Regions from separate parts of the Rahnella sp. CFA14(1/10) genome, predicted to be linked through region 2. Evidence: predicted binding sites of a transcription regulator. Region 2 holds the regulator's gene; the other holds the start of a gene.

Region 1 (4,880 bases), on a different contig from region 2:
AGAAATAGGCCACGGCCAGACTGCCCAGCAGGTTAGCGACAGTCACCCAGAACCAGTTACGCAAAACAGCGTAAAGGCTGATCTGACGCGCGAACCAGGCGATAGGTAAGGTCATCATATTACCGGTCAGCAGTTCTCCCCCTGCTAATACAGTCAGAATGATGCCTACCGGAAACACAGCAGCGCCCAGCAAGTTACTGAATGAACCCCAGGAAGCAGGTAATGTCCCTATTACATGCAGATCCAACAGGAAACCGGTGGCGATAAAGGCGCCAGCCAGGAAGCCCAAAATTAACAAATTCAACACGGTGGCGCGGCTTTTATTAACGCCCGCTGTGACGGCGATGGAAGCGATTTCTTTAGGTGAATACAAGGACATGGGAGTGCTCGAATGGTTTAAGTTATGATTATTGCGCGAGCAGTCTATTCTGAGATTTATCTCAAAACAAGACGATTTTCATAGTCTGCTAACATTCTATTAATTATTCGGACATAGATGTTAAGGAAATGCGTAAGCAGATCAGAAAGCTAGGAATCGTGCGGGCTGGCGGGTGTTTTGTAAAACAAAGTGTCTGTCTGAAAATTTCCCTGAAGAAAGGTGTTTTTTGCCGGAGGGATGAGGGATTTGACGGCTTTTTCAGCGCTTGAATTCAGAAACGGATTTAGCCGTTGACAGGGGTAGCGACGTTTCATATTATGCGCCCCGTTCACCCGTTTTTACGGGCATGAATTGGGGGTATAGCTCAGCTGGGAGAGCGCTTGCATGGCATGCAAGAGGTCAGCGGTTCGATCCCGCTTATCTCCACCAACTTCCTTTCCAGAGCAAGTTGGCTGTTTCCTTCCCAGGGAAACAAAAAGTAAACAGATACAACCTCGTGTGGGGGTATAGCTCAGCTGGGAGAGCGCTTGCATGGCATGCAAGAGGTCAGCGGTTCGATCCCGCTTATCTCCACCAAATATTAAAGAAACCTGCTTCGGCAGGTTTTTTGCTTTCCGGGGTTTGTGATTTTCCTTCCGGTTTTCCTGCCTGAATTGCAGACATAAAAAAACCCGCCGAGGCGGGTTTCTTGTCGTTCTGTATTGGCTTACTACGCCAGTACCAGACCTGCGATAGAAGCAGACAACACGCTGACCAGCGTTGAGCCGTACAGCAGTTTCAGACCGAAGCGTGAAACCACGTTGCCCTGATGTTCGTTCAGACCTTTAATAGCACCTGCAACGATACCGATCGAGGAAAAGTTCGCGAATGACACCAGGAACACGGACAGGATGCCCACGCCGCGAGGTGACAGCTCAGTCGCGACTTTCTGCAGATCCAACATCGCAACGAATTCATTGGAAACCAGTTTGGTTGCCATGATGCTGCCGACTTGCAAGGCTTCGTGGCTTGGCACACCCATCATCCATGCGAACGGATAGAAGACATAACCCAGCACGCCCTGGAAGGTGATACCGAATACCACGTCAAACAATGCATTCAGGCAGGAGATCAGTGCGATGAAACCAATCAGCATGGCTGCAACGATGATAGCCACTTTGAAACCCGCCAGGATATATTCACCCAGCATTTCAAAGAAGCTCTGGCCCTGATGCGTATTACCGATTTGCAGGTCTTCTTCTGAATCAACTTTATAAGGGTTGATCAACGACAGTACGATGAAAGTACTGAACATGTTGAGCACCAGCGCAGCAACAACAAAGCGCGGTTCGAGCATGGTCATATACGCACCCACAATCGACATAGAAACCGTCGACATTGCTGTGGCTGCCATGGTGTACATACGTTTTTCAGACATTTTGCTCAGAATATCTTTATACGCGATAAAGTTTTCTGACTGACCCAAAATCAGGGAGCTGATGGCGTTGAAAGATTCCAGTTTTCCCATGCCATTAATTTTCGACAGAACCGTACCGATAATACGGATGACGAAAGGCAGTACACGAATGTGTTGTAAAATACCGATGAGTGCAGAAATGAACACGATCGGACACAAAACTTTCAAGAAGAAGAACGCTAATCCTTTATCGCTCATGCCTCCAAATACGAAGCCGGTCCCTTCCGCAGCGAATCCTAATAATTTCTCAAACAAGTCTGAGAAGCCTTTCACAAAACCTAAACCAACAGAAGAATTCAGGAAGAAGTAGGCTAATAAGACTTCGATGACCAGCAGCTGAACAATGAAACGTAAACGGATATTTTTCCGGTCACGGCTCACCAGTAAAGCGAGTGCAGCGACAACGGCCAACGCTAATACAAAGTGCAATATTCGGGACATGGGTGCTCCAAATTAGAGGCAGGCTATATTTCGACGGACATTTTATGTAACGCGTACATTTAAAACGTGAAGTCGATTGCAAATATAGAAATTACAGACACGAATTGCAACAAATCACGGCTCATCACACAAAAAATCAAGATGTTAATAAAACTAAGCACAATTAGCATTCCTGTGCTAGTTTTATCATGTGCCGTAATGCATTCTGAATCTGGCCCGTTAATGTCTGTTTTAGGAAAGTACGATGCGTCTGGCTTTCTGAAATCGGGTGAGCGAATCACCTCTCAGTTATTACCTTCCCGCTTACAGCTGCTGCCTATCAGAGCAATCACTCAGATCATTCTAAATGCACTTGATAATCATTATCAATTAGATATGATTGATGTAAGCGTAATAATTGTAAGGGTTAACTAACTATGCTGAACAGCCGGGCCGAATCCACAGGCCGCGCGTCCAGAAAGATGAAGCTTTCACTGATGGGGCCGGCTTTTATTGCCGCCATCGGTTATATCGATCCGGGCAACTTTGCGACTAATATTCAGGCCGGAGCCTCTTACGGTTATCAGTTGCTGTGGGTGGTGGTATGGGCTAACATCATGGCGATGTTGATCCAGTTGTTGTCTGCCAAACTCGGTATTGCCACCGGCAAAAACCTGGCCGAACATATCCGCGATCGTTTCCCGCGTCCGGCTGTCTGGGCTTACTGGGTGCAGGCGGAAATTATCGCGATGGCTACCGATCTTGCCGAATTTATTGGTGCCGCCATTGGCTTTAAACTGCTTCTCGGGGTATCGCTGTTACAAGGCGCGGTGCTCACCGGGATTGCGACCTTTATTATCCTCGGGCTGCAAAAACGCGGGCAAAAGCCGCTGGAACTGGTGATCGCCGGTTTGCTGCTTTTTGTCGCGGCGGCGTATATCGTTGAGTTATTCTTTTCGCAACCGAGCATGGTGGCGCTGGGCAAAGGCATGTTGATCCCTGCACTGCCAACCGCCGATTCAGTCTATCTGGCTGCCGGTGTACTCGGTGCGACCATCATGCCGCATGTCATCTATCTGCACTCCTCGCTGACTCAGCGGGGCGGTAAAGCCTCTAAAGCGCAGCGTTATTCAGCCACCAAGCTGGATGTCGGCATTGCCATGACTATTGCCGGTTTCGTGAATCTGGCGATGATGGCGACAGCCGCAGCGGCATTTCATTTCAGCGGACACAGTGGGATCAGCGAGCTGGATGAAGCCTATCTGACGCTGCAACCGTTGCTGGGTCACGCTGCTGCGACTACCTTTGGTCTGAGTCTGGTGGCTGCCGGTTTATCTTCAACAGTGGTCGGTACGCTGGCCGGGCAGGTGGTGATGCAGGGGTTTGTGAAATTCTACATTCCGCTGTGGGTTCGCCGTACAGTGACCATGATGCCGTCTTTTATTGTGATCCTGATGGGATTAGATGCCACACGCATTCTGGTGATGAGCCAGGTCTTGCTGAGCTTCGGGATTGCGCTGGCATTGCTGCCGTTGCTGGCTTTTACCGGTAACCGCAGCCTGATGGGTGATATGGTGAATACGAAAACCGTCCAGTGGGCGGGCCGGTTCATCGTGCTGATCGTCGTCAGCCTTAACCTCTATCTGCTGATCGGTATGTTGAAATAACGCCTGCGCAGCGACAGACAAACAAAAACGGGACAGTTTACGCTGTCCCGTTTTTGTTTGTTTTATTCAGTTGATTAATGGCGGTGGTCGCCATGCCCGCCGCCCCGGTGATCATCATGGCCGTGCCCCCGGTCATGTCCCCGACCCCGATCCGGCCCGCGGCCGTGATCATAATGCGCACGCCCGTGGTCGCTGTAATAATAACGCGGCGGTGGCATCGGACGACGTGGCGGATGGCGTTCGTTCCACCAGCCATGATCGCGCCAGCGATAACCATCCCAGTAATAGCCGCGCGGGCTGCGTGCACCATAGTGGTGGCCCCGATAGCCGTTCCACCAGCTTGGGTTACGCCAGTCATAGCCGTCCCAGTAATAACCCCGCCTGTCGCGGTCACCGATATTGATAGAAAGGCCCGGCGTATTCAGGCTGAAACTGCTGGCCTGCACGGTGGGTACCGCCGCAGGGAGCAGGGCAAAGAACAAAGTCGCAAAAAGTACCGGTTTTAACATGTGTGGCCCCAGATTCCTTATAATTTATGCTGACAGTTATAAGGGGAAGCGGACACCGGTTCTATTGCTTACAATCCTGTTTTGAATGATTTACGCGCCTTAACGGTTTGCTTACGAAGCCTCCATAAAGGCGCGTTTTTTATACTGAAGAGTAACCGTTTACACTAAAATCCCTTCAATAGCCGCCAGTTCTTCTGCGCTGAAATGGCGATGTGAGACCATGCCCACGGCGTCGTCGATCTGGCTGGTTTTACTGGCGCCAATCAGGACAGACGTCACGCGGTCGCCCCGCAGAACCCAGGCCAGCGCCATCTGCGACAGTTTCTGACCACGTGCCTGGGCAATCTCATTCAGCTTACGCACTTTCGCCAGTTTCTCTTCTGTCAGTTGATCCGCAGTCAGGAACTTGCTGTCACTGGCCGCACGGGAATCTTCAGGAATACCTGCCA
Region 2 (4,880 bases):
TACTCTTAATGTTGATTTAACCGGTTACGTCTCTGACGGCCGATTTTGATACCCGTTTGGGTTTTGCACGAAATTTTTAGTCAAAATGAGGAATCTCTATGCATAAGCACCTTAACAGGGGCAGGGGATCGGCTTACCTGAAACCTGCCATGTATTCTCTCGCCGGCACTTTACTGAGTGGCGGAATGATGTTTTCACACGAGGCCAGCGCGGCCGGTTTTATCGATGATTCCACACTGACCGGTGGCGTGTATTACTGGCAGCGTGAACGTGACCGCAAAGATTTGAACAAAACCAAAGAAGAAACCCGTCCGGATGGCTCAAAAGTCACCGTCAATAATTCCGACTACAACAAATACGCGACTAACCTTTCACACTCCACTGCTAACCTGAATCTCGATTTTTCCTCTGGTTATGCCTGGGACATGTTCGGTATCGACGTTGCGGCCTTCACCGCCATTGAATTAGCCGAAGCCAGTGACAGCACTCATCCAAACGAAATTGCATTCTCTTCTAAAAACCACGCTTATGACGAGGATTACTCAGGTGATAAAGGCGGGGTCAGTCTCTACAAAGCGGCCGGTAAATTTAAATATGGCGGATTCTGGGGACATGCGGGCTATATTCAGCCCACAGGGCAGACGTTGATCGCACCGCACTGGAGCTTCATGCCGGGGACTTATCGCGGTGCGGAAGCCGGGTATAAACATGATTTCGGTGATGCGGGTGAACTGAGTTTCTCCTATATGTGGGCCGACGAATATAAATCGCCCTGGCATCTGGAAATGGATGATTTCCGCCAGAATGATAAGAAAACCGGCGTTTCTTATATTCACTCCCTCGGTGCGAAATATGACTTTAAAAATGACTTCGTGCTGGAAGGCGCGTTTGGTCAGGCTGAAAGTTATGTCGATCAGTACTTTGGCAAAGCCTCGTACAAAATAGATTTGCTGGGCAATCCGCTGACTACCAGCTATCAGTTCTATGGGGCAGAAGATCGTATCAGCGACAAAAATGATCCAAACAGTTTGTATGATGGTCTGGCCTGGTTGCAGGCATTAACTTTCGGCTATACCACGGGTCAGTTCAACTGGCGTCTGGAAGGGACGATGGTGAAAGCGGAAGGGAACCAGGGTTACTTCCTGCAACGTATGACGCCGACGTATTCCTCTTCAAACGGCCGTCTTGATGTGTGGTGGGACAACCGTTCGGACTTCAACGCTAACGGTGAAAAAGCAGTATATGCAGGCGTGTTGTATGACCTGGCAAAATGGGATTTACCGGGCTTAGCCGTCGGTGGCTCCTATGTTTATGCATGGGATGCCAGGCCGAGCACTAACGCGGCTTACGACCAGAGTCAGCGCCTGAAAGAAAGCGCCTGGAGTCTGGATGCGCTGTACACCATTCAGGAAGGCCGTGCGAAAGGGACATTGTTCAAACTGCATTACACCCAGTATGACAATCATTCGGATATTCCAAGCTGGGGCGGCGGATACGGCAATATTTTCCAGGATGAAAAAGACGTGAAATTCATCGTTATCGCTCCATTCACTATTTTCTGAGGTCGCTATGTCGATGAATAAATTATTGATGACCGTGGTATCCGCTGTTCTGCTGGCGGGTTGTGCGCCGACAGCCGGTCAGGCTGAAATATCCAAAACGCGTGAGGCTTACAGCGCCTGTATTAATACAGCGGAAGGCAATCCGGATAAACTGGCATCCTGTCAGGCGGTGCTGAATGTGCTGAAACAGGAAAAAGCCCACCAAAAATTTGCGGAACAGGAAACGGTTCGCGTGGTGGATTACCAGCAGTGTCTTACGGCACGCAAAACCGGTAATGGTCAGGCGTATGCCGCAGATTGCGGAAAGATATGGCAGGAAATCCGGGCCAATAACGCTCCGAAACCGTAAAACGAATCGCAGAAATCAAACCCCGGCGTGCCGGGGTTTTTTTAGGGTTGCTGAAATCCAGACATAAAAAAACCGCTTTTCAGCGGTTAATGAATTCACAGCCTGTCGGCAACGGGGTTGCCACATGCCATATTAGTGCGCAGGTTTATCGTTGTGCAAAGACTCATCTTCGCGGCAATCACCTGCTTCACAATGACCATAGAGATACAGACTATGGTTGGTCAGTTTGATGCCGTGTTTCTTAGCAATCTCACGCTGACGGCCTTCAATATACTCATCACGAAATTCGATTACACGTCCGCAATCCAGGCAGATGAGGTGATCGTGGTGATGCTGCTGAGTCAGTTCGAATACGGACTTGCCGCCTTCGAAATTATGACGGGTAACGATACCGGCGTCGTCGAACTGGTTCAGAACGCGGTAAACCGTTGCCAGGCCAATTTCTTCACCCATATCAATTAATTGCTTGTAAAGATCTTCCGCACTAACGTGATGACCTTCCGGCGCTTGCAGCACTTCCAGGATTTTGAGGCGCGGAAGCGTGACTTTTAAGCCAGCTTTCTTCAGTGCGGTGTTGTTGTCAGTCATGCGGATTCAGTCCTGTTACTATGTGCTAATCAAGTTGAGGCATGCAGCCTGTGGCATCGGCGGCACAAATTATTCGTTTAGTCTCTTCGTTTACGCAAGTGTGCCAATTGTCGTCAACGATAGCCTGTTAATAAAGATCACAATTTGCCGGTCACATTGGTAATGCAACGACTTGATCGATAGAAAAAACAGAGGAACTCAGTGTACCTTGATACGACCGAAAGTTACAATTTTGTAGCAGTTAAATTGTTAATTTCAGTAATAGTTTGGCCCTTCAATTGTAGAATAAATCCTCAGGGCCAACAGGGTTTTTAGCCAATAATTTCAGAAAGGCTGAGTTCTTCTGTGATCTGTTTCACCCAGGCATCAACACGTTCACTGGTCAGTTCCGGCTGGCGATCTTCGTCAATTGCCAGGCCTATGAAATGCTTATCATCAGCCAGGCCTTTAGAGGCTTCAAAGTGATACCCTTCGGTAGGCCAGTGTCCGACAATCACTGCGCCGCGTGGCTCAATGATATCGCGCACGGTGCCCAGTGCATCGCAAAAATATTCGGCATAGTCTTCCTGGTCACCACAGCCAAACAGTGCAACCAGCTTACCTTCGAAATCTATCTCTTCCAGCGTTGGGAAAAAGTCGTCCCAGTCACACTGCGCTTCACCGTAATACCAGGTTGGAATACCGATAAGCAAAATATCGAATTTTTCCAGATCCTCTTTGCTGCTCTTCGCAATGTCATGCACCTCTGCAACATCTTTACCCAACTGTTTCTGGATCATTTTTGCGATGTTTTCGGTGTTACCTGTATCGGATCCAAAGAAGATACCTACAACGGCCATAAGATTACCTAACCTCTTGTTCTCAATGAAGTGCTCTGCAACGCAGGCAATAATAATGCAGATGATAGCAAACTCGTGCGGCGGAGAATATGCTTCTGCTCGCCTTCTTAGCTGGGGAATAAGTTTATCGGGCAATATTTTTAAGTGTTATCGCCTTTGTGTGCTTTCACGCAGGGTGCGTTAACCTCAGGCTGAATAAGGTCAAACGCAAATTGAAGAAATAAGTCGTCACAATACTAAATTTCGAGAATATTCCGCCGATAGATGATGCGAGAGCAATCTCAACATAATAAAGAAATCGATGCCCGGAGAGGTGTTCAAACATGTCCTGGGGCACTTGCCTGCTGGTTACCTGTCTTGATTCTCCGCATCCCCCTCAATCCTCAGGCCAGAAACAGTCATGTTTCGAGAGAGGCATATCGTGCAGTTTTTAAAAAATATTACCATCAGGGCCGCTTTGTTAACAATTCTTGGCATTTTTTGTGTCATGTGGGCGGGTGTTTCCCTATACACCGTTACCTCCCTTGACACACTGACCCAAAATACCAAAAACAGTACCGAGCTGGTCAATAATATGGCGCTGATCAATAAAGGAAATGATCAGTATTTCCGTACCGTAACTCGCCTTACGCGTGCCGTCGCACAGCTTCAGGCCGATCCGTCAAAAGGTCCGGAAATTTTTGATACCGCCAAACAATCCCTCACCGGGCTGACCCAGGCACTGGCTAATTTTAAAACGGCGCCGCATCCGGGGCTGGAAGATGTTGCCGTGCAGGAACTGATCACCAATTGGGAAAATCTGATTACCCAGGGCGTCACGCCAATGTTCGACGCAGCCTTCAGTAAGAACACGGAGTTATATAACCAGTTAGCCAACACTACCGTACCTGCACTGAGCCGCAGTTTTGGTGTCTCGATGGACAAAGTCGGCGGTCAGATCGCGGTAGATTTTGATGCATCGCAACGGCAGTCTGCCCATCTGACCTCATTCAGCAAAGTGATTCTGCTGACGGCCTTTGGTATCGGGCTGGTGATCTTATTACTGACTGACCGTTATCTGGTCATGGCGCTGGTGAAACCCTTGGATAAAATCCGTGATCACTTCGCGGTGATAGCAAGCGGCGATCTGACACTTTATCTGGATGAGTTCGGTAAAAACTGCGCCGGTAAGCTGATTCCGTTACTGAACCTGATGCAGTCTAGCCTGGTGAATACCGTTCAGACCATCCGCAACTGCACCAATCACATCTATCAGGGCGCGTCAGAAATTTCAGCCGGAAACAACGATTTATCTTCCCGTACGGAAGAGCAGGCATCTGCACTGGAAGAAACCGCTGCCAGCATGGAAGAACTGACTGCGACGGTTAAGCACAATGCTGATAACGCTCATCATGCCAGCCAGCTGGTTATGGAAGCTTCTACCACTGCGCAGAAAGGTGGCAACATCGTGGCGGATGTGGTCAGCACCATGAAAGATATCTCCGGCAGTTCGAAGAAAATTGCTGAAATCACTTCCGTGATTAACAGCATCGCTTTCCAGAC

The links. Region 2 encodes Fur, which represses iron uptake genes when iron is present. Its sites were predicted from a motif close to ATAATAATGAGAACNACTATCAA; they were not measured.
Region 1: a site for Fur is predicted at 2,623-2,645, ahead of EVX52_RS16980 (Nramp family divalent metal transporter). Genes of this name have one in related genera too.

The regions. Positions count from the first base shown of each region.
Region 1 is NZ_SEWS01000008.1:158,432-163,311, forward strand. It holds gene EVX52_RS16960 (formate/nitrite transporter family protein) at 1-379, opposite strand, end outside; tRNA gene EVX52_RS16965 (tRNA-Ala) at 733-808, shown strand; tRNA gene EVX52_RS16970 (tRNA-Ala) at 880-955, shown strand; gene EVX52_RS16975 (NupC/NupG family nucleoside CNT transporter) at 1,089-2,276, opposite strand; gene EVX52_RS16980 (Nramp family divalent metal transporter) at 2,693-3,922, shown strand; gene EVX52_RS16985 (DUF2502 domain-containing protein) at 3,997-4,431, opposite strand; gene mgrA (L-glyceraldehyde 3-phosphate reductase) at 4,591-4,880, opposite strand, start outside.
Region 2 is NZ_SEWS01000001.1:676,661-681,540, reverse strand. It holds gene EVX52_RS03405 (OprD family outer membrane porin) at 150-1,562, shown strand; gene chiQ (ChiQ/YbfN family lipoprotein) at 1,576-1,911, shown strand; gene fur (ferric iron uptake transcriptional regulator) at 2,044-2,499, opposite strand; gene fldA (flavodoxin FldA) at 2,811-3,338, opposite strand; gene EVX52_RS03385 (methyl-accepting chemotaxis protein) at 3,760-4,880, shown strand, end outside.